DNA from 4 places in the Bacillus coreaensis genome. Region 2 is predicted to be linked to each of the others. Evidence: riboswitches for the same ligand, from Rfam matches in the RefSeq annotation. Region 2 holds a riboswitch; each other region holds the start of a gene.

Region 1 (6,011 bases), on a different contig from region 2:
AGATAATATCTCTTCTAACGAACTGGAAAAAGTTGAGGAATTAGCTAACAAGATCATACTAGAACAAAGAAAAATAGAGACTAAATGGGTTTCAAAAGAGGAAGTAAGCCAATATCCATTACGGAAAACCCTTTCAGTTGAAGAAAATATCCGCTTAGTAATCATTTCGGAATTTGATTATAACGGGTGCGGAGGTACCCATCCACAAAGTACAGGTGAGGTTCAGGCGATTACTATATTGGGTACTGAACGACAAAAGAAAAAGACAAGGGTCGAGTTTGTATGTGGCAACCGTGTTAGAAAGCAGATTCATGATAAGACAACTGTTGTATCAAAGTTAACAAGTCTCTTACATGCACCTCAAAATGAACTAGAGACTGCTGCCCTCCGACTCATTGAAAGAAATAAAACACTTGAAAAAGAAATAAAGGTTCTACAAGAAAATATATTACAGTTTGAAGCTCAGGACTTATTAAAAAAAGCAATAAAAGTTGAACACTATAGAGTTGTTCAAGCTAGTTTTGCAGATAAGGGCCTTCAAGAGCTACAAACCGTTGCTCGATATGTTTTGGCTCTTGACCCGGAAGTCAATGTTCTTTTCGTTTCAGAGATAAATGGGAAACTTCAATTTGTGTGTCAAAGAGAAGAGTCGGCTATCAATATGAAGAATCTTGCTCAATCAATCTTACCAGTGATCAATGGAAGGGGAGGAGGAAATGAAAAACAGGCACAAGGAGGTGGAGAGGCTAAAACGATAACTTCTGATGCGCTGCTTACCATGCTTTTACATCAATTAAAATGAATGAGATTCAATTAAGGTCAAAAGTTACGATAATATTATTATGTAAACTAAAAACGTGAGGGATTAGCATTGAATGAAGATTTACTCCAAAAAGCAGAAGAGTTTATCACTCTTTGTTATATAGAACTAGAAAAAGATCATATTACTTTATTAACAAGAGTGGAAGAAGTTAAAAGTTCGATTCTTAAGACGGGAACATATGAACATACATATGAAGAACTTTCCCATGGCGCAAAGATGGCATGGAGGAATAGTAATAAATGTATTGGACGTTTGTTTTGGGAGTCTTTGGTTGTTAAAGATTGTCGTCATTTACATCACTCCGATGAGATCATCCATGCTCTTTTCGAACATATCAAATTTGCAACCAACAATGGTCATATTAGACCAACCATTTCTATTTTCAAACAAAAAACAAAGGAACACTCCATTAGAATTTGGAACCACCAGCTTGTTCGATATGCTGGATATGATACACAGCAAGGATTGATTGGAGACCCTCACTCTATTCCGTTTACAAAGGTATGTGAAGAGTTAGGGTGGAAGGGGAAGCATACAAATTTTGACCTTTTACCTCTAGTGGTTCAAGTAAATAATGAAAAACCAAATTGGAAAACTATTCCTCCGAGTCTCGTTCTTGAGGTCAATCTTTCACATCCGGAATATGAGTGGTTTGAAGACCTAAAATTAAAGTGGTATGGTGTACCGATGATCGCTGATATGCGTCTTGAAATTGGTGGGATTCAATACACAGCAGCTCCTTTTAATGGGTGGTATATGGGAACAGAAATTGGTGCTCGAAATTTATCGGATGAAGGCCGATACAATGTGTTACCTATCGTTGCTGATCATATGAAATTAGATATGTCTAGAAATAGCAGTCTTTGGAAGGACCGTGCACTACTTGAAGTGAATCGAGCGGTTCTATTTTCCTATAAAAAGGCTGGAGTAAGTATTGTTGACCATCACACCGCAGCGGCTCAGTTTAAGTTGTTTGAAGAAAGAGAGAAAGAAAAAAGTCGGAAATTAACAGGTAATTGGACTTGGTTAATTCCTCCTGTTTCTCCCGCATTAACCCATATCTTTCACCAGCAATATGATAATAGCACTCAATTGCCAAATTATTTTTATCAAATGGCTCCTTACGAAAAGAAATAGATTTTGTCTATTTCTTTTCATTTGAAATAAAACGCTTCCATATCAAAAGAACTATTGTTAATATAGGTATAAAGTACAACCTATAAATGGGGGAGCAAACATGAATATCACTGTTCGAAAAAAAATTATAGGTAGTTTTGTTATTGTTTTATTTATGTTAGTAGTTGTAGCAAGTGCTGGGATTTTTCAACTATATTCAGTAAACAATACGTATCAATCATTCTTAAGTGAAGAAGTAGGTCAAAAGCTAGAAGTGAAAAATCTCCAAGAGCAAATGATTAGAAAATCAGCAGCCGTAAGGAGCTTCCTACTCACTGGAGAGGCTGACTATCTGACAGAATACGATGAGGCAGTAAAGAGCTTTGATAACTCTATGAAAAAATTAAAAACAACAATCACTGATAAGGAGTTATTAGATACGTTAACTGCTCTTGAGGAAATGTCAACAAATGATTCGAAATTTGCTCAAGACCAAATACAAATGAAAAAAGACAACGATGAATTAGGTTATTTAATCCTAGCAAAATCAACTGCACAAACGTTAGGTATGCAGTTTAATGCAAAAGTAAATGAACTTCTATCTATTCAGGAGAAACATTTAGACCATGCAAGTAGCTTGACCACAAAAAAAATAGATGGAATTGTTACAATAATGATTGTGATCAGTGTAACTGCGATTCTTGTTGCATTAGTACTAGCGACAATTATAAGTTTACAGATTGCGAAACCAATTGTTCATGCATCTAAGGCAATTGAAAAGGTTGCGAGCGGAGACCTATCTATAGATGAGATTCAAGTGAAGAATAAAGACGAAATTGGGGCAATGATCCAGTCTGTCAACTCAATGGTTTCTGGATTAAGAGAAGTTGTTATACAAGTTAGAGATTCATCAGCTCAAGTTGCAGCTAGTAGTGAACAACTAAGTACAAGTGCGCAGGACAGTACTCAAGCAAGTGAACAAATTTCTTATATTGTTGAACAAAACTCAGAGGGTATGGATTTGCAACTGCAACATTTAACCAAAATTCACACATTAATTGAAGAGATGTCTAGCAATATAAGTTTGATTACAAAAAGTAGTGAAAAAATGCTCGTCACAGCTGATAATACGTTTCAAGTTACAGATCAAGGAGCATTATCTATAGAAAAAGTAGTTAACCAAATGAATTTGATTAATGATGGTGTTTTGAATGCCTCAGAAATCATTCGTCAGTTAGGTAGGCGTTCAAATGAAATTACTTCTATCCTAAATATGATTACAACGGTTGCAGATCAGACGAATCTGCTAGCCTTAAATGCGGCAATCGAAGCTGCAAGAGCAGGTGAACATGGCAAGGGATTTGCTGTAGTTGCAGACGAAGTAAGAAAGCTCGCAGAGGAATCAAAAAAATCAGCTGATCAAATTACAAAAATGATTTCTTATATCCAATCTGAAACGGATCTAGCTGTATCTGCAATGGAAGAACAGTCTCACAAAGTATCAGAAGGATTCGAATATAGTCAGGATGCAAAGAAAGCGTTTGCTCTAATTGGAGAGTCAATGGGAGACGTAATAGAAAAGGTATCTGACGTTTCATGTGCCATTGAGCTACTAAGTATGCATAGTACAAATGTCGTACAAGCAATTGACGAAGTAAAAGGAATCGCAGAAGAAAGCGTTGCAACAACCAGAGAAGTAGCAGCCGGAACAGAAGAAAACGTTGCTACTCTCCAGGAAGTAACCGCAAGTGCTCAAGATCTATCAGGTATGGCAGAAACCTTACAGCAGTTGGTTCGCAGATTTAAAATATAAACATGAAAAGCATCTAGTTTCAACTAGATGCTTTTCTATTTAATTTTATATGATATAATGAATACGAAATTATAAACAAACTACATACAACGAAACCACAAGGGGAGCGTTATGCTGAGAGTGAACGTTTGTTCTGACCCTTTGAACCTGTTAGATAATTCTAGCGCAGGGATGTGGAAAGACTGCATTTTTCGTGTAATCATGTCTATCTACGCTCTCCTTGAGGTTTCCAGAAAAAGGGGAGATTTTTTTATATGGGAAACAAACGATTAATTATGATGATTGAAGCATCTTTTTTTGCAGCCTTTGCATTAATTCTAGACCTTCTTCCATCGATTAAACTTTCGCCTAGTATTTCTATTTCATTTGCGATGGTACCAATTTTGATTATCGCCTTTAGATGGGGATTCGTTGCTGCAACCGCTTCTGGCTTTTTATGGGGACTATTACAAATTGCTATGGGTGATGCATATATTTTGACTCCGTTACAGGCCTTCATTGAGTATTTTCTTGCCTTTGCGTTTATTGGATTTGCAGGTTTTTTTATGAAAAAAATTCAGGTAGCACTAACAGAAAATAAAAAGAAAGCCCTTCAATGGATCATCGTTGCCACATTCGTTGGAAGTGCGGCACGTTATTTTTGGCATTTTATCGCGGGATTTTTATTCTGGGGAGAATATGCACCGGATGGGATGTCTCCATTCTTATTTTCACTAGGCGTAAACGGTGGAACAATGATTGGAGCAGCCATCTATTGTTCCGTTATTTTATTCCTTTTAGTGTCTAGTTCCCCAAGATTTCTTCTCCACAAAAGGGTTTCCTCTCCAGAGACTTTGAAAAAAATATCGTAATCCAACACTCGTCCAATGTTTTGGGCGAGTTTTTTGTATGGTTTTTCCTCAATGAGAGAAACTATACCAATAACTAACATTTCAAATGGAGGATTTTATGAAAAAAACTTCATTTATCATTTTTTTGGTCATTTTTACACTGTTCTCTCATCATGGACATGGCCAGGAAGTGAAAAAGGCAGCTATTATTATTGACGATTTTGGTGGTGGTGTGGGAGGTGTTAAGGATTTTCTAGAAGGTGATGTGCAAATCACAGCGGCTATTATGCCTTTTAATGAGCTTTCAAAAAAGCATGCAGAATGGGCATATGAAAATGGCTTAGAGATCATGGTACACTTGCCTATGCAGCCGAAAAAAGGAAAGGCATCTTGGTTAGGACCAAAGCCAATAACGAATGATTTATCAAAGGAAGAAGTAAGAAAGAGAGTCATTGATGCTATCGATAGTGTTCCTCATGCTATGGGATTAAATAATCATATGGGCTCGCTTGTCGTTGAGAATGAAGAGATTGTCAGGGTGATTGTCGAAGTGGCAAAGGAAAAGCAGCTATATATTGTAGATAGTGCAACAAGTCCAAAATCAAAATTTGAGGAAATCACTGAGGAATTAAATGTACCATTTATTAAGCGAGATGTGTTTTTAGATGATATCTGTTCTGTGAATCAGGTCAAAAAACAAATGCTTATTCTTGCAAGGATTGCGGAGAGCCGAGGTACCGCTGTTGCGATTGGACATGTTGGTACATCAGGTAAGGTATGCTCGTTAGGAGTTACTGAGTCAATGCCTCAATTTAAGCAGAAACATATTAAGGTCGTCCCTGTATCTGAGCTGTTATCTGATTCCATCCGATCTAAGTATTTTCATCTATATTAAAAGTGGCTGTCCATTGGGTAGGGTACTCCCTCTGGACAGCCTTTTTTATTGATACATGCTTGGCACTTGGTTATGTTCAACATTCACATCATCTGAAGTATACAAGAGAATGGACACGGAACCGCCTCTTACTTTGGAGCGTATCAAAATAGGATGCTTATAGTTATTCATAAAAACAAAGTCAGGTCCATACCAGCTTACTGTTGCATCGCGACCTGGAGGAACATAAGGTACACGTTTGGAGTGGGAATATCGTTTCACGATTTTTAACCCTGCTCGATCCACAGCATTAAAGAGGGTAGAAGATACTTGGCAAATACCTCCGCCGACCCCCTCAGAAAGCTCACCTCGAACAATAATGGGAGCTGGAGTATATCCACGTTCTTTAGTCCTTTGACCAACCACCTCATTGAACGAGAAGGTCTGACCTGGAAATAGGACGTAGTTATTTATTGCCTCGGATGATATTCTAATATTATTTGTTCTTGAGGTATTGTAGCTATTGAAATAAGTGACATAATATCCAATCGCTTG
Region 2 (6,011 bases):
AATACGGATTGACTATTGTACGATTCATTCGTTTCCCCTTCTTAATTCCTCCCTGATATCACACTATTTACTCAACGCTTTCGACTTCAACTTGGTTTACACCATTAATTGATTTTAACTCGTAATAAATATCTGTGGTGTAAATACCTTTATAGGTTGTGACTAAGCAACTAATCAAAATATCATCTGTCTCTTCTTTGACCTTTAAGTGTTTCACCCCTAATTTTTTACCTTTAATTTCCTTAATCATTTCTGTCAAGTTGGTTGATTTCTCTAAAAATAATTTCACCTTAATTTCTTTCTCTTTTAACTTTTTCGGCCCAATTTTATCAAATAAAAATGGAATTACTTTAATACCGAAAATTAAGAATAATATGCCAGCAACTGCCTCTATGTAAAAACCAGCACCAATCGTAATTCCAATTCCAGCGGATGCAAGAACCAATGACGCGGTTGTGAGGCCTGAAATGGCTTCATTCCCTCTCTTCATTATTACCCCTGCTCCCAAAAAGCCAATACCACTAATGATATATGAAGGAATTCTGCCTGGATCCATTGGTCTTGAATACTCTTTAGCATATAAAAAGGCGGATTCATATGACACTGTCGTTAACAAACAAGCCATGACAGAAATAATGAGACAAGTTTTCAATCCTAGTGGCTTCCCTTTTAGTTCTCGTTCCAATCCGATGACAATCCCAGCAACTGCAGCAAAAGATAATTTAAAAAGAACATCGTAACGAGTAAATTCTATAAATAGTTCTTTCATATATTATCCCCCTTAATGATGTAGTTATATTTTTGGTGAAAGAATTAGGAAACGATGCGTATATCATATATACCTATTCCATCCGAGCTCCATTCATTCCGTCAATATATTATATGAAATATAACACACAAAAAACGATTTTCCATACAATTTAATTTAATAACGAAAATAATAGAAGGAAGTCAATTGGAACGACTTCCTTCTATATATTTATTTGCATATATTATCGATAGATACTTCCACCTGTTTGTTTAAACTCGTCAGCTTTTTCTTTCATTCCTTTCACCATAGCTTCATTCGTATCAAGTTGGTTTTCTTTTGCGTAATTACGAATATCATGTGAAATCCTCATGCTGCAAAACTTCGGTCCACACATAGAGCAAAAATGGGCTGTTTTAGCTCCCTCTGCAGGTAAGGTTTCATCATGGTACTCCAATGCCCGTTCTGGATCTAAAGATAGATTAAACTGATCTCTCCAGCGGAATTCAAATCTTGCTTTTGATAGAGCATCATCTCTCTTTTGTGCGCCTGGATGACCTTTGGCTAAATCAGCCGCGTGAGCCGCAATCTTATAGGTGATTACCCCTTCCCTAACATCCTCTCTATTAGGTAAGCCTAAATGTTCCTTTGGTGTCACATAACAAAGCATGGCCGTGCCATACCAACCGATCATCGCAGCCCCAATGGCTGATGTGATATGGTCATACCCTGGAGCAATATCAGTCGTTAAAGGCCCTAATGTATAGAATGGAGCTTCCTTACAAACCTCTAATTGTTTATCCATATTCTCTTTAATGAGATGCATTGGTACATGCCCTGGCCCCTCCACCATTACCTGTACATCATGCTCCCATGCAATCTGGGTTAGTTCTCCTAATGTCTCTAGTTCTGCAAACTGTGCCTCATCATTTGCATCTGCAATAGAACCAGGACGTAAACCGTCCCCAAGAGAGAACGCTACATCATAAGCCTTCATAATTTCACAGATTTCGTTAAAATGAGTATAAAGGAAATTTTCCTGGTGATGATACAAACACCACTGAGCCATGATCGAGCCACCTCTTGAAACAATGCCCGTTAATCGTTTCGCCGTTAGAGGAACGTACCTTAAAAGAACCCCGGCATGGATAGTGAAATAATCGACACCTTGCTCTGCTTGCTCAATTAATGTGTCACGATAAACTTCCCAAGTTAAATCCTCGGCAATACCGTTCACTTTTTCAAGTGCTTGATAAATAGGAACTGTACCTACCGGAACGGCAGAATTACGGATGATCCATTCTCTTGTTGTATGAATATTTTTTCCTGTTGATAAATCCATAATGGTATCTGCCCCCCAGCGGGTAGCCCATGTCATTTTTTCCACTTCCTCTTCAATTGAAGAGGAAACAGCTGAGTTTCCGATATTCGCATTTATCTTCACGTGAAAATTACGTCCGATGATCATTGGCTCCATCTCTGGATGATTGATATTCGACGGAATGATCGCTCTTCCTTTTGCCACTTCCTCACGAACAAACTCTGGTTTCATATTTTCTCTAATGGCGATAAACTCCATTTCAGGAGTGATAATCCCTTTTTTGGCATAATGAAGTTGGGTTACATTCTGACCTTTTTTCGCTCGTAATGGTTTTCGGTTGAGTCCCGGAAAGATTTTATGATTCGCTCTTGGGTCATGATCATCTTTAAATCCATTGTCTTCCGGCTTTATTTCTCTTCCTTTATATTCTTCTACATCTTCTCTTTCTCGTATCCAGTTATGTCTTAGATTAGGTAAGCCTTTAGTTATATCGACTGAAAATTGGTTATCGGTATATGGTCCACTTGAATCGTATACCCGAACTGGTAGATTTTCTTCTTCACCAAAAGTTCCAGATGTAGGACTAAGTGCAATTTCTCGCATAGGTACTTGAATATCAGGTCTTGAGCCTTCTACATATACCTTTTTACTTCCTGAAAAACTTGACATAATGGAAATACTCGATTGATTTAATGAAGTTGATGCCATGATAAATCTCTCCTTTTATAAAATGTAATAAAAGGACGAGATCTAGAAAAAACGGGGGATCGAAGTAAGAAAAACACAATAAAAAAGCCGGGTCCAAAAATAGACGGACCCGGCTTAATATGTAGAAGTGTAATCTAAATTAATAGATTGTTATTAACTTCCCCACGCTGGTATGATCCAGATCAGGTCCAAAGGGTCAAGAAACTTAAACGTGTCTCTCTCTCAGCCCAAACTATTGGACTCCCCTAGTTATTGCTATTCAATTCTCATTTATTATACATGAAACCATAGGAAATGGAAGGGTAAATTTTCCTGAATAGTTATAAAAGACCACGATTCAGAACCACTTTATGAAAGATTCGGAAGTTATCGTATAAAGGTTACGAGTTATTCATAACTGCCCTATGAAGCCCTGATATTACATGCCTCCTACAATATTTAGCTTAGGCAAAAAATGCGTTTTCAGGTATTGTAAAAATACAATGATGTAGTATAATATTTTTATATCGTTTCAGAAATTCGGGGCATTAGCTCAGCTGGGAGAGCGCTACGCTGGCAGCGTAGAGGTCAGGGGTTCGAGCCCCCTATGCTCCATACAGGAAAACCCTTGTGTATGATTTAACCCCAAAAATTTAGACAAATAGTTTAGGCAGCTTCCAAGACCTGAGTTCGTTATTCTACTGGACTTAGGTCTTTTAGCTTTGCTTTAATTTGTTTATGATTATAATATTCAATATATTCCAATTCTTCTTCAAAAAGTGCTATGCTTTCTAATTACTGCAGATACAACAACTCAGACTTTAATAAACGATTAAGTCCATATAATTGTGTAAAAAGAAAGAGTCATTTTATTCACTCTTGGCAACACTGTTTTCAGCGACGATAAACAATGAAAAGAGGAAATAAAATGACTCACTTTCAGTTTAACCTAGATTTAGGCCTTTTAAAAGAATCCGTTATCAATTCTAATCTGGATATGGTGATTAAATCAGCGATTGTCTTAGTCCTTAATGAAGTCATGGAAAATGAAAGGGACAATTACTTACGTGCCGCTGCTTATGAACGGTCTCCAGATCGCCGGGACTATCGAAACGGCTACTATGAACGTGAATTGATCCTAGGTATTGGGAAACTAAAGCTAAAGGTACCTCGGACCAGAAATGGAGAGTTTTCCACTTCTGTCTTCGAAAAGTATGCTCGCTGTGACCAAGCCCTAGTCATCTCAATGCTAGAAATGGTCATTAACGGTGTTTCAACTCGGAAAGTTACAAATATTGTTGAGCAGCTTTGTGGGGAAAGTATATCAAAATCGTTTGTATCTTCTCTTACTCAAAAGCTTGACCCCATTGTTAATGAGTGGTCCAAACGCCCTTTGAATGTCATGTATTATCCTTATATTTTTGTGGATGCCATGTATATTAAGGTCAGGGAATATAACCAAGTTGTCTCAAAAGCGGTGTACATTGCGACTGCCATTACCGAGAAGAATACCCGTGAAATCCTTGGGCTTAGTGTGGATCATGCAGAGGATTTCGAGAGTTGGAGTCGTTTCTTCCAACAGCTTAAATCCCGTGGGCTTAAATCTCCAAAACTGGTCATCTCAGATGCTCATCTAGGGCTACAAAAGGCAATACAGCGCGATTTTATTGGTACTACATGGCAAAGATGCACGGTACATTTTAAACGCAACATAATAGGGAAACTCCCTAAGAAGGATTCCACAGAGATACGCACAATGATTAAACGGGTCTTTGAAGCTGTTACGGTGGATGATATCCGCAGGTTTAAGAATGAATTAATGAACCAGTTTGGGGATGAGGCTAAATATGCTAAAGCCTTGGAAACTTTAGATGAAGGCTTCGAAGATGCCATTCAATACCTAAACTTTCCTGAGAAGGTGCACCCTCATATCCAAAGCACAAATTCTCTTGAACGCTTAAACCAGGAAGTCCGTAGAAGGGAGAAAGTTATTCGTATTTTCCCTAATACCCAGTCTGATTTTCGATTGGTAGGTGCTGTTCTTATGCAATACCAGGAGGACTACTCCAAGAGAAAGATAATACTTAATAACAAATAAAACTTTTATTTTCAACGTACTTCCATTATGGAATGATTACATATCCGGGAAGGGCTGTCAAAGTGAAAAGCCTTTGACAGCCCTCCCCGGATATGTAGATAAAAAACCATGGAAGTTTCGTCAAAAAAATTTAAGGGGTATGGATAGAGAATAAGCAAAGGTGAAGCTGAGAACAGTTACTTTTGAAATTACACAATAATCAGGACTTGACTTTAATAAACCAAAGAAATACTCTATGACTGTGGAAATATGGTTTAAAACATAGAAATAAACAAACAAAAATGGGAGGAAAGTCACCACTTTCCTCCCATTACGGTTCACCCATTCTTTATTTGCTTTTATTATCTTTTAATACAGTAGTTGGGATTTCAAATTCCTCATAAGTTATCAATGATGCTTCACCAGTCAAACCGTATTCCTGTGCTGGAAAAGAACCCCACAAACGATTATTTAAGTTACTTGTTACCTTAACTTCTAGTATATTTTCTCCTTTAATAAGTAGCTCAGAAATATCAATACTTGGGTTGGTTATATCAACAGTGTCTGCTTTTTCTCCATTGACAAATATAGATGCTGTTCCCCCATTTAGCGAACCCAGCTTTAAATAAGCTCCATTGTGTTTGTTCCAATTATTTGGTAGTTTAACAGTAGTAGAATAGGATCCAATTCCAGAAACAGATTTCCCTATTTTTTCTATATCTTTCCAAGGTATTAGGTCTGTTGCTCCGACATTTATCAATGGTTTATTGGTTTCATAATATTCTTCAACAGTAATGTAACCTAAGCCACGGTCTTCTTGACGGGTCACTTTCTCTCCCGGTTGCCAATTTTCAACCACAAGATTCCAGTTAGTTAATGAAATATTCTCTGGAGCCTTTACTTGTCTTTCATACTTTTTACCATTACTTAATTGGGCATAATACCTTCCACTATCAGTCACTTTGAAAGTTACTTTTCCATCAACAATTGTGACCTCGTCTGCGTTACTATTTGTTACATAACTTTCGTCTTTGGCATTTGGATCTAATGCAAATACTGCAGTTTCTCCAGGCGCTAAGGTTATATCAACAATGGTTCTGTTATTTTGAATCTTATATTCTCCAATTTCTGTAACATCACCATTCCATGTATCTATTAAGTATGGTTTATAAACACCA
Region 3 (6,011 bases), on a different contig from region 2:
CAGCTTAGATGTGTCCGTCCAAGTGCATATCATTGAACTATTAAAAACATTGCAGCAAACCTTACAAATGTCGATTTTGTTTATTTCTCACGATATACGAGCAGTAACCAATTTATGTGATACAATCCTTGTGATGAAAAATGGGTGCTTGGTCGATGATTTTCAACTATCCGAACTATATGCTCCTGAACGACATTCATATACAAAAGCGTTGTTACAAGCGGCTATGCTGTAAGAAAGGGGAGTAGGAATGAACTTAGCTTCCGTTAGACAAATGGTTCACCGTTATTCACATACATGTACTCATCGCGAATACTTTATACTAGCTTTTCCTTTAATTTTATCTGGAGTCTCTACTCCATTACTTGGGGTGGTAGATACGGCCGTCGTTGGAAGAATACAAGACCCCACGGCGTTAGGCGGAGTCGCTATTGCTGCCGTTATTTTTAATTCGATGTACTGGCTGCTCGGCTTTTTACGTGTAACGACAAGTGGCTTCACGTCACAAGCTGATGGAGCTAAAAATGAAGAAGGTATTATGTTTGCGCTTTATCGCCCGATGATTATTGCTATTCTCATGGGTTTGATTTTCATCCTTTTTCAAAAGCCAATCATCCAATTATCTCTTCTCCTTATGGGAGGAAATGAATCAACAAATGCTCTGACTGAAACTTACTTTCTCATTCGTATCTGGGGTGCACCTTTTATTCTACTAAGCTATGTAACCATTGGATGGCTAGTCGGCTTAGGAAAAGTAAAAATGTCGTTATTCCTGCAAATTGGTATGAACCTATTAAATATTGTGCTAGATATTGTTTTTGTTCTGGGCTTACATATGGGGGTTGCAGGCGTCGCCTTTGCTACTTTAATCGCTGAAGTGTCCTCGGTTTTAATTGGAATGCTCATTATTTATCATACAAATAAAAGTCGTTTCTTTATTCCTTCAATTGCTGCGTTAATCAAGAAGGACACCTTAGTTCAAATGTTTCTTGTGAATCGCGACCATTTTCTCCGAACATTATGTTTAGTCACGATGACTGGAATTTTCACCTCAAAAGGAGCAAGCATGGGGGAGCTCACATTAGCAGCAAATGCGATCCTTCTACAAGTCCATTACGTAATGGACTATCTTTTTGGAGGATTCGCTAATGCCTCAAGCATTTTAGTAGGTAGAGCGTTAGGAGGAAGGAACAGCTCTCTATATTTTCGAGCCTTGTCACTTTCTGCAACCTGGGGATTTGCCACAGCTATTTATTTATCCCTTTTGACCTTCTTGTTTGGAGACTTTATTGTTTCACTATTTACGACAATTCACGAGGTTAGAGAATCCACTCATGTATTCTTATTTTGGATGTTTCTATTTCCACTTGTCGGATTTTGAGGATTACAACTAGAAGGCATTTTTTCTGGTGCAACGGACGCGAAATCGGTTAGAAATTCTATTTTTATCGCTTTGCTTGTGTTTTTAGCAGCCATTGTATGTTTGGTACCTGTTTTTGGGAACCACGGAGTATGGATGGCGTTTATCTTATTTAGTCTATCCCGAAGCATCTTTTTATCTCTTTATGTCAAAAAACTAACTAATCGATTAGTCGGATATGGAATTTTGCAGAGAAATGTCATAACCTGCGCTTGCCTAGGAAATACCATCATTTCCTAGATTTTATTTTATAAAATAGTTCTTAAGGATCAGGTATAAAGTTATATTATTTAATTAATACTTACAATCTCTTTACAATTGCTTAATATTCCTTTGCCATAATGAATGGGACAACGGGTGAAGGATGTGTAAGGATTGAAGTCTATTGGTAAATGGGTTAAAAAAAGAATTCGTATTAATAAGAATACAACATGGCATCTGCCAATCATAAAAAGTCCATTTCAATCACAAAGTATTCGGAAAAAAATCATGCTTAGCTTCGGGCTAGTGTTACTAGTTTCTAGTGGACTAGCTATTTACTCCATGATCAATACCCAAAAGGCAAATGAATTAGCTAAATCACTTATTCTAGAAGAATCACAGCAATTAAACGATCTGCAAGATTTACGATTTTACATGGCTGAGCGATTACGGCTCGTAAATGAGTACATGCTTGATGGTTCTCCACAGGCAAAGGAAAGCTTTGAGAGCAATGTAAAGCTTAGTAAACAGTTAGAAAAAAAGTTATTGAATAACGTTGCAGGAACCAAAGATGAAAACTCAGTAAAAAAGGTCATTTCCGATAGTGTCAAATGGAATGAGGTTATGATGAAGGATGCTTTTGACGTGTTTGACAGCGGAGAGAAGCGTCAAGCCTTTCTAAATGTTGGATCTGAAAAGTTTAAAGCCGAACAAACGATGACAAAACTAAAAGCTTTAGCTGACGAAAAAAATAAAAGCGTAGAACAGCTTGGAGAAGAAATCATTTCTAACGGAAATCAAGTTCAGCTTTGGACAATGATTCTTACAATAATAGTTATTGGTATTTCCGTATTAGTTGCCTTTGTATTAATGAAGTCTATTCATGGTCCGATCCGTCGTTTATCAGATAGAATTCAAGAAGTGGCAGAGGGTGATTTTAGTCAAGCTGATATGAAGGTCACATCAAATGATGAAATTGGTGAGCTAACCATTACTTTCAACCGAATGGTAAAAGAGCTACGAGCATTAATTTCACAAGCCTATGAAACAACCACTCAGGTTTCTTCGTCTGCAGAGGATTTAACAGCAAGCTCAGAGGAAACAGCGCAAGGGGCAGAAAGTATTACTTATTCCATTCAAGAGGTGGCCGCATCCTCTCATAAACAATTAGAAAGCGTAAATGAAACTATACATACAATGAACACATTGGCTACGATTCAAGAAACACTAACGCTTTCATCAGAAGAACTGGAAGCTTCAGCAAATATGGTTGACGGAGTGTCTAAAAACGGAAATCAAGTTGTACAACATGCGATTAAGCAAATGACGCATATTCATGACTCCGTTTTAGAAGTGTCAGGAGTGATTGATAACCTTGGTAGTCAATCAAAGGAAATTAGTCAAATAACAAAAGTGATCACAAGTATTGCGGATCAAACTAATTTACTCGCTTTAAATGCTGCTATTGAAGCAGCACGGGCAGGTGAACATGGGAAAGGCTTTGCTGTTGTTGCTGATGAAGTACGTAAGCTTGCCGTACAATCTAAGAGCTCTTCTAACGAAATTATTGATCTTATTTTAAAAATCCAATCTGGTACAAATCAAGCTGTAAAAGCGATGGAAAAGAGCACACTTGAAGTAGAAAATGGGTCAATTGCTGTTAACGAGGCAGGAAGATCATTTACACAAATTACTCACTCTATCACAGACATTCGTAAGACGATTCAGTCTATTCATCAATATGTGCAAAAGATGTCGGAAAGCTCCAAATATGTAACTGCGAATATTGAAGTGCTAACAGAAATTGCAAAGGTGAATTCCAATTCCTCACATGCGGTGGCTGCATCAGCTGAAGAGCAACTGGCAACAATGGAAGAAATCGCTTCGTCCGTTCAGGCAGTCAATGAAATGGCCATTAATTTAAAAGATCTTTTAAGGAAATTTACGATTTAAATAGAATTCACTCCTGTTGGTACAGAGAGAACTTTTTTACTATTTAAATTATTTATAGTTGCGTTATGAAAAACCTTCCACTATGATGGAATTATAGTTTCATATGAAATCTACTAGGGGGGCCCGTATGTTCGGGCTGAGAGAAAACAATATCCAGTTTTCGACTCTTGGAACCTGATCTGGCTCATACCAGCGGAGGGAAGTAGTTACTGCGAAGATGAATGTTTTTTGTTTCGTAACTATGCCAGGTTCTATAAGAATCTGGTTTTTTTGTTTTAAAATAGGTTTTTAATACGAAGGGAGTAAAGAAAGATGAGTCATGAATTTTTAACATTAATTGATAGAGTAAGAGAACAATCACCGTTAGTTCATAATATGACGAATGTGGTAGTAACTAATTTTGTTGCAAATGGGTTGTTAGCTCTTGGTGCTTCACCAGTTATGGCCTATGCCAAAGAAGAAGTAGCTGACATGGTAAGCATAGCAAATTCACTCGTGCTCAATATCGGCACATTAAGGGAACCGGAAGTAGAAGCTATGATCATTGCAGGAAAAGCTGCTAATGGAAAAGGAGTACCGGTCGTGCTTGATCCGGTTGGAGCTGGTGCAACAACATATCGTACAAATACTGTAAAACGAATACTAACAGAAGTGAATATTAGCATATTACGTGGAAATGCTGCCGAGGTAGCCAACGTAGTAGGTGAAGAATGGCAGACACGCGGTGTTGATGCAGGTACAGGTGAAGGAAATATCGCAGATCTCGCTCTTTTAGCAGCTCAAAAATTACATATGACAGTTGTGGTTACCGGAAAAGACGATATTGTCTCTAATGGAGAAGAATCGATCATCATTTCAAACGGACATCCTCTTCTAACAAAAGTAACTGGGACTGGTTGCTTATTTTCATCAGTTGTAGGAGCTTTTGCAAGTGTTGAAACAAATTATTTACTCGCCGCGGCAGGGGCTTCAGCATTTTATGGTGCAGTCGCTGAGCGCGCGATTTTAGCAACAGGTGACCAACATGTTGGCACTTTTCAGATGGAATTTCTAAATCAACTCATGCTTACTTCAGCCTCCGATGTGGTAGATCTAGCCAAAGTGTATTCAAAAATCACAACGATGTAAGGAGCATTGGGGAAAATGGAATATCTAAAACTGTATTTTATAATGGGCAGTCAAGATTGCATGGATCGAACACCTGAAGAAACGTTAGCTTTAGCGATTGAAGGTGGAATAACGTGCTTTCAATATCGAGAAAAAGGGAGCCACTCTCTTGGAGAAACAGGAAAGTACGAGCTTGGAAAAAAACTGCGAGAACTCTGCGCGGAACATAAGGTCCCATTTATCGTCAATGATGATTTACCACTCGCTATTGCTCTTGATGCTGATGGAGTTCATGTTGGCCAGGACGATGAAAATGCAAAATATGTGAGAGAGACAATCGGTCCTAACAAAATTCTTGGTGTATCCACTCACACGATTGAAGAGGGACTTCAAGCCGTTCGAGACGGAGCTGATTACTTAGGAATTGGACCGATGTATCCTACCATTTCAAAAGAGGATACCGAAAAACAACAAAACTTGGATATCTTTACTGAATTTCGTAACGCAGGAATCTCTCTGCCTCTAGTTGCAATTGGTGGAATTAATTCTACCAATGGAGAAACCGTTATGAAAGTAGGAGCAAATGGCCTAGCGATTATTTCCGATATTTGTCGAGCCAGTCACATTCAAGAGCATACCAAGCTATTACGTAGATTAGTTGATGAATTTTAGTCAAGGAGAGGTTATTCACTATGGTAAATAAAGCATTAACCATTGCCGGTTCAGATAGTGGTGGAGGGGCTGGCATACAGGCCGATCTGAAAACATTTCAAGAATTAGATGTGTACGGAATGTCTGTGATAACAGCCGTAACCGCACAAAACACAACAGGGGTACAGGGGGTATATTCAGTTCCTTTGGAAGGAATTCAAGAACAACTCCGATCGATTGCTGAAGATTTGCGTCCAGATGCGATCAAAACCGGGATGTTATTTAACAGTGACACCATTGAGGCTGTTGCGAGATTTATAGAATTTTATGAGATGAAACACATCGTCGTAGATCCGGTGATGATTGCAAAAGGTGGTGCTTCACTTTTACAAAACGAAGCAGTAAAAGCATTAAAAGAAAAATTACTGCCACTCGCGACTATCGTTACACCAAATATTCCCGAAGCCGAGGTGCTTACAGGAATAAAAATTGAGACGATGAATGACCGAAAACAAGCAGCAAAATTGCTCCATGAGATGGGTGCTGAAGCTGTCATGATTAAGGGCGGCCATGATCCGGGAAGTGAAGAAATGATTGATCTTTTATATGATGGAGAAAAATTTCACACCTTTACTTCAAGTCGGATTTCCACAAAAAATACTCATGGCACAGGTTGTAC
Region 4 (6,011 bases), on a different contig from region 2:
AGCGAGATGAAGTATCCGTTCTGAATGATTCGATCCATATCTTTATCAGCTCCTTTAAACCAGTGGAAATGAGCATTTTCGATACTATGCCTTTCTAACATAGCGCAAACGGTTGGCACGTCATCATAAACTGCATGAAGCGAGATAGGCAAGTTTTTCTTGTTAGCCAGCTTTACCCACTCTTCGAGTAATTCTAGATATGGTTCCAGAGAGGAATTAAAGGAAGTAGAAGTCCGTAAGTAAAAGGGGAGGCCAACCTCTCCAACCGCTATCATCTCATCAAAATGTGAGTACACCCATTGAAAAAGGTCTGCCATTTCTTCATCTGAACCTATAGCTTGCTCAGGATGGTATCCAAACGCTGATTTGACTTGAGGGTATATCCTTGAAAAATACGAGTTTCTTTTGCAGGATTCTAAGTCATAGGAAACGCTTATGAGCATTTCAACTTCGTCAAGTGTCTCCATCATCATCTGAACCTCTGCATCTACATACTTATCTAGATGCAAGTGGCAGTCTATTATTTTTCTCATATCTGATCAACCTTTTCTTTTAAAAAATCATGAATCATTTTTTTGTAATGAAGAAATTCTCCGTAGAACATTATTTCCTCGTTTCTTGGTCGCGAGAAGGGAACAACAACCTCTTGTTTGATTTTTGCAGGTTTATCGGATAATACGAGTATTCGGTCGGAAAGAAAGAGTGCCTCCTCTATATTATGGGTAACAAAAATAATTGTTTTTTTGAACTGTTCCCAAATCGAAAGCAGCCATAACTGCATTTCCTGACGAGTTAATTCGTCTAAAGCTGAAAATGGCTCATCTAAACAGATGATGGGCTGGGGACTAAGTAGTGCCCGTAAAAATGCAACCCGTTGCTTCATACCTCCTGAAAGTTCGTGAGGAAAAGCATTTCTATATTCTATTAGCCCCGCTTTTCGCAGCATATCTTCTGCCAATTCGTAATCCTTTTTAGCTTGCAGCTCTTGGCCAAGTACGACATTTTGAATGATTGTGCGCCATGGTAGTAAGGAAGGGGTTTGGGGCATATAACTAATATGTCCTCTGTTACCTGTAATGTCATTTCCTTCGAGTATAATGGACCCTGATTGTGGAGTCTGCAGACCACCGATTAATTGGAAAATTGTACTTTTCCCACTGCCAGAGGGACCAAGAATCGTTACGAACTCCCCGTGCTTAATAAAGAGGGTGAGATCATCTAAGATTTTTTTATTTCGATAAGAAAAAGACACATTTTGTAATTCAAGAAGCTCCACGATTTTTCCCCTCAGCTTTCCAACGAATAATAAATCTCTCCAACCAATTGATCATCATAAAAAATAACAAACTTAATACCATAATGAGAAATATCGCAACAAACACTCGATCGGTTCGAAACGATGAGGATGATAGTGTCATATAGACTCCAATACCCTTTTCAGATCCTAACCATTCAGATATAACGGCTCCCATGACACTGTAAGTTGCTGAAATTTTCAGCCCTGAAAAGATCGAAGGGAGGGCAAATGGAAATTCAAGTTTCCAAAATAATTGTCGTTTTGTTGCTCCTGCCATTTGCATATAATGGAAGAGATCTGCAGCAACTTGGCGAAATCCATCCATGGCTGAAATGGTAATTGGAAAGAAACAAACCAGAGTGATAACAATTAATTTGGGTAATAAACCGAAGCCAAACCATATCACAAGAAGTGGAGCAAGTACGATAATGGGTATATTTTGCGATAAAATAAGAAGCGGATATAAAGATTCTTTTAAAAAAGGGATATTATGTAAAATAAAAGCAGTTAACAGACCTACGGTAACTCCAGAAACAAAGCCAAGAAAAATAAGCTGAATGGTGGATGTAAGATGTACAGAGACAGTGCCCCAACCATTTATGAGTTCGTTAAAAATTTGTGAAGGAGTTGGGAGAAGCCAATTTGGAATCTCAGTAATTCTTGCTGTGAATTCCCAGCCAATGAATAAAAGGAGGAGAACAAAAATTGGTCTCCATCCTTTTTGTAATTTTTGTATCATGAACGATATTTCTCCGTAAGTGTATCCATTTTAATTCCACCTGGTTGATATAGAATCTTCACCTGTGAAATAACATTGCTACTTCCCATTTCAATCATCTTCTCATTCATTTTCGTAATGACAGCAAAAAGTTCCTGAAGATCACCCTCCATAGTTGTTTCTAAAGGATGAACCTCATACTTTACTCCTGACGCGTCAATAATGGCTATTGCTTCATCTACGTAAGGAATCACATTTTCACCGTTTTTTGTCTTAGGGATAATTTGTATACTAACAAGTGCGTTTGTCATATGATCAACTCCTATTGTGGTAAAAATTCATTAGTAAAGGCTTTTTCTGCTTCTAACTCTGATTCTAACAACCCATTCTCAAGCATCCAAGAAGCATAGTTTTCCCATACTTCTAAACGTTGCTCTCCCCATTGGTCTGCATCGTCTTGATATTTGGTAGCAAGCCATTCCTGACTTTTCTTTACAAGCTCTGCGTCAAGCTCTGGAGCAGCTTTGATTAGGACGTCCGCCGCATCGGAAGGGTTGTCGATAGCGAATTCATAGCCTTTTGAAGCGGCTTTCACAAAAGCTTTTACTGTTTCTGGATCATTGTTAATCATGTTTTCACTAGTTGTTAGCACAGGTGTATAGTAGTCTAGCTTTTCGGAGTAATCGGTTAAGTAGACCATATTGATGTCTTCTCCTCGTAATTCTGCTTCCACGCCTGTCCAACCGTAGTATATCCATGCAAAGTCAATATCACGTTCAACAGCAGTAAAGAAATCCGCATCGCCTATGTTTACAATATTCACCTTTTCTACATCTGCTTGTTCTTGCTTCATAAGGGAGTCGATGATGGATTGTTCTACAGGTGAGCCCCAGCCACCGTATGTTTTTCCTTCAAAATCTTTAGGAGATTGAATATTTTTAGATGCCGGTGATGCGAACCCAGATGTATTGTGTTGAATGACTGCAGCTATAGAAACAAGAGGTACCCCTTGAACTCTTGCTTGTGTAATACCCTCTTGATAACCTACACCAAAGTCTGCTTTTTCTGAAGCAACAAGTTGATCAGCACCAGCTTCTCCAGGCATCTGAATGGTCACATCAAGACCTTCGTCTTCAAAAAAGCCTTTTTCTTTTGCGACATATAGCCCTGTGTGATTTGTATTTGGAGTCCAATCAAGAACGACTGTTACTTTTTTTAAGTCAGCGCTTGATTCCTCCTTTTCTGTTTGTTGTTCATTTGTTTCTGAACATCCTGCGAGTAATACAGAAGCTGCAAATGCAACTATCCATTTTTTCATTACTTTCTCCTCCAATGGTATAAGTAGGATATGAACTGAACCTTTCGACGCAAAAAAACGCCGCAGTTTTTGAACCGGGCGCATATGTTTAAACAAATTTATTGTCTAAAGAATATGTTTCCTACGCTGGTATCATCCAGATCAGGTTCAAAGGGTCAGCATCAGTTGGATGCACTCTCAACCGGTCTTCACCGGTCCCCCTACAATTCTTACCTATTTAGTTTGATTTCTATCTCATTATAGCAGAAATTATTTTCTTGAAAAGGAAGAACTTTCATGAATAAATCAATATAATGATATGTTTGTGATTGCTTTTGTAAAGAACAGATTGCAAACTTCATACAGTCACGATAAGATTGAAGTTATGGATGAATTTGTGTAAGGAAAGAAAGGAAATTCTATAATGGCAAAAAATTTTAAAGATGATGTACAATCACGTCGCACATTTGCGATCATTTCCCACCCGGATGCTGGGAAAACGACATTAACAGAAAAGTTATTGTTATTTGGTGGAGCCATTCGTGATGCGGGAACAGTTAAAGGAAAGAAAACGGGTAAGTTTGCAACGAGCGATTGGATGGAAATTGAAAAACAACGTGGTATTTCCGTTACGTCGAGTGTGATGCAATTTGACTATAATGACTGTCGAGTGAATATTCTTGATACACCAGGTCACCAAGACTTCAGTGAAGATACGTATCGAACTCTTACAGCTGTTGATAGTGCGGTCATGATTATCGATTCAGCAAAAGGGATAGAGGAGCAGACCTTAAAGCTATTTAAAGTGTGTCGAATGAGAGGTATTCCGATTTTTACCTTTATCAATAAGCTTGATCGTCAGGGGAAATCTCCATTAGAACTTTTAGCTGAGCTTGAAGAGGTTATGGGAATAGAATCATATCCGATGAACTGGCCGATCGGAATGGGGAAAGAATTTCTCGGTATATATGACCGTTTCTACAAGCGAATTGAACAATTCCGTGTGGAAGAGGAAGAACGATTTGTTGGGTTAAATGAAGATGGAGAAATAGAAGGAGATCATAAACTAAAGCAATACTCCTTGTATGACCAAACGTTGGAGGAAATCATGCTATTAAATGAAGCGGGAAATGAATTTTCTCGTGAAAGAATAGCAAATGGGGAACTAACACCTGTATTCTTTGGTAGCGCCCTAGCGAACTTTGGTGTTCAAACTTTTCTAGAAACATATCTTCAATTTGCACCTGCACCTCAAGCACGGGAGTCTACAGAAGGAAAAATTGATCCGTTATCAGAGGAATTCTCAGGTTTTGTTTTTAAGATTCAAGCCAATATGAATCCTGCTCATAGGGATAGAATTGCCTTTTTACGTGTATGTTCAGGGAAATTCGAAAGAGGGATGACAGTCAATATCCCACGCTTAGGAAAGTCAATGAAGCTTTCTCAATCAACACAGTTTATGGCTGATGACAGAAACACGGTTGATGAAGCGGTTAGTGGAGATATTATTGGTTTGTACGATCCAGGTACGTATCAAATTGGAGATACTTTGACAGTTGGAAAAAACAACTTTCAATATGAAAAGCTTCCTCAGTTTACTCCTGAACTCTTTGTTCGAGTTTCAGCTAAAAACGTAATGAAGCAAAAGTCTTTTCATAAAGGAATTCAGCAACTTGTCCAAGAAGGTGCCATTCAGCTCTTCCGTACTGTTCGAACAGATGATTATTTGTTAGGGGCAGTTGGTCAACTACAATTTGAGGTGTTCGAGCATCGGATGAGAAACGAGTACAATGCAGAAGTATTAATGGAAAGATTAGGTTCGAAAATCGTCCGTTGGGTTGAAAATGAAGAAATTAATGAGAATCTTTCTAGCAGTCGAAGCCTTTTAGTTAAGGACCGTTACGATAAGAAAGTATTTCTTTTCGAAAACGATTTTGCACTTCGCTGGTTTCAAGAAAAAAATCCAGATATTACACTATATAACCCTATGGATGATTACCAATAAGTACTTAGAAGTCCTCGTGTTTTGAGGGCTTCTTTTTTATAGCATATTTTATACAGTGCTTATTTGCATACGATAATGTGCTTCTTTATAATATGGGGCATGAAGCCTTAAGATGGCTGAATCTGTGAGGGATTTGAGAGGAGTTAGCGTGGAATGAAGATTAGCGAATATGCTATAAATAGACCAGTCTTTACAATTGTCACGATGTTCTTAGTGCTGATTCTTGGAATTGTTTCGTTAGTGAATATCCCATTAAAGCTAATACCAGAGATAAAACCTCCTGTAGGTGTGGTTGTAACGAATTATCCAGGTGCAAGTCCTGAGGAGATTGTAGAAAAAATAACAAAACCATTGGAGAGTAACTTAGCCACTCTGCCCGGTATAAAAACGCTCACTTCAACCTCACAGGAAGGCGCAAACTTTATCCTTCTTCAATTTGCTTGGACGACACATATTGATGAAATCCAGGATGAAATTATTCTACGCATGGATTTAACAACACTTCCAGACGATGCAGAAAAGCCTAGGTTCTTAAAATTTGACCCTTCGCAGTTTCCTGTAATTCAACTATCGTTAAGTGCGGATGAAGATGAGGAGATGTTGAGACAGTTAGCCCAGGAATTAGAACTGGAGTTAACAAAAGTGGATGGAGTTGCGAGCGTAAATTTATCTGGAACCTCTGAAAAGGAAGTAA

What was found. Region 2 has a riboswitch for thiamine pyrophosphate ahead of thiC (phosphomethylpyrimidine synthase ThiC). Riboswitches for the same ligand answer to the same signal wherever they lie in the genome.
Region 1: it holds a riboswitch for thiamine pyrophosphate, as region 2 does, so the genes downstream of both, thiT (energy-coupled thiamine transporter ThiT) here and thiC (phosphomethylpyrimidine synthase ThiC) in region 2, are expected to answer to the same signal.
Region 3: it holds a riboswitch for thiamine pyrophosphate, as region 2 does, so the genes downstream of both, thiM (hydroxyethylthiazole kinase) here and thiC (phosphomethylpyrimidine synthase ThiC) in region 2, are expected to answer to the same signal.
Region 4: it holds a riboswitch for thiamine pyrophosphate, as region 2 does, so the genes downstream of both, ACQ5H4_RS03925 (ABC transporter substrate-binding protein) here and thiC (phosphomethylpyrimidine synthase ThiC) in region 2, are expected to answer to the same signal.

What each region holds. Positions count from the first base shown of each region.
Region 1 is NZ_JBOCCY010000001.1:419,580-425,590, forward strand. Features, by position in the region: gene ACQ5H4_RS02200 (alanyl-tRNA editing protein) at 1-802, shown strand, start outside; gene ACQ5H4_RS02205 (nitric oxide synthase oxygenase) at 872-1,960, shown strand; partial or broken gene ACQ5H4_RS02210 (CHASE3 domain-containing protein) at 2,061-2,813, shown strand; gene ACQ5H4_RS02215 (methyl-accepting chemotaxis protein) at 2,955-3,752, shown strand; TPP riboswitch at 3,843-3,941, shown strand; gene thiT (energy-coupled thiamine transporter ThiT) at 4,007-4,603, shown strand; gene ACQ5H4_RS02225 (divergent polysaccharide deacetylase family protein) at 4,701-5,477, shown strand; gene ACQ5H4_RS02230 (VanW family protein) at 5,523-6,011, opposite strand, start outside.
Region 2 is NZ_JBOCCY010000015.1:92,075-98,085, reverse strand. Features, by position in the region: gene ACQ5H4_RS18785 (DMT family transporter) at 1-28, opposite strand, end outside; gene ACQ5H4_RS18780 (MgtC/SapB family protein) at 68-769, opposite strand; gene thiC (phosphomethylpyrimidine synthase ThiC) at 993-2,777, opposite strand; TPP riboswitch at 2,920-3,034, opposite strand; tRNA gene ACQ5H4_RS18770 (tRNA-Ala) at 3,299-3,371, shown strand; partial or broken gene ACQ5H4_RS18765 (IS3 family transposase) at 3,450-3,584, opposite strand; gene ACQ5H4_RS18760 (IS256 family transposase) at 3,685-4,854, shown strand; gene ACQ5H4_RS18755 (glycosyl hydrolase) at 5,183-6,011, opposite strand, start outside.
Region 3 is NZ_JBOCCY010000003.1:186,293-192,303, forward strand. Features, by position in the region: gene ACQ5H4_RS06960 (ABC transporter ATP-binding protein) at 1-235, shown strand, start outside; gene ACQ5H4_RS06965 (MATE family efflux transporter) at 251-1,381, shown strand; partial or broken gene ACQ5H4_RS06970 (HAMP domain-containing protein) at 2,492-2,635, shown strand; gene ACQ5H4_RS06975 (methyl-accepting chemotaxis protein) at 2,627-3,574, shown strand; TPP riboswitch at 3,680-3,792, shown strand; gene thiM (hydroxyethylthiazole kinase) at 3,887-4,702, shown strand; gene thiE (thiamine phosphate synthase) at 4,718-5,353, shown strand; gene thiD (bifunctional hydroxymethylpyrimidine kinase/phosphomethylpyrimidine kinase) at 5,374-6,011, shown strand, end outside.
Region 4 is NZ_JBOCCY010000002.1:145,102-151,112, forward strand. Features, by position in the region: gene ACQ5H4_RS03905 (TatD family hydrolase) at 1-533, opposite strand, end outside; gene ACQ5H4_RS03910 (ABC transporter ATP-binding protein) at 530-1,276, opposite strand; gene ACQ5H4_RS03915 (ABC transporter permease) at 1,263-2,036, opposite strand; gene ACQ5H4_RS03920 (thiamine-binding protein) at 2,033-2,326, opposite strand; gene ACQ5H4_RS03925 (ABC transporter substrate-binding protein) at 2,338-3,333, opposite strand; TPP riboswitch at 3,435-3,545, opposite strand; gene ACQ5H4_RS03930 (peptide chain release factor 3) at 3,737-5,317, shown strand; gene ACQ5H4_RS03935 (efflux RND transporter permease subunit) at 5,471-6,011, shown strand, end outside.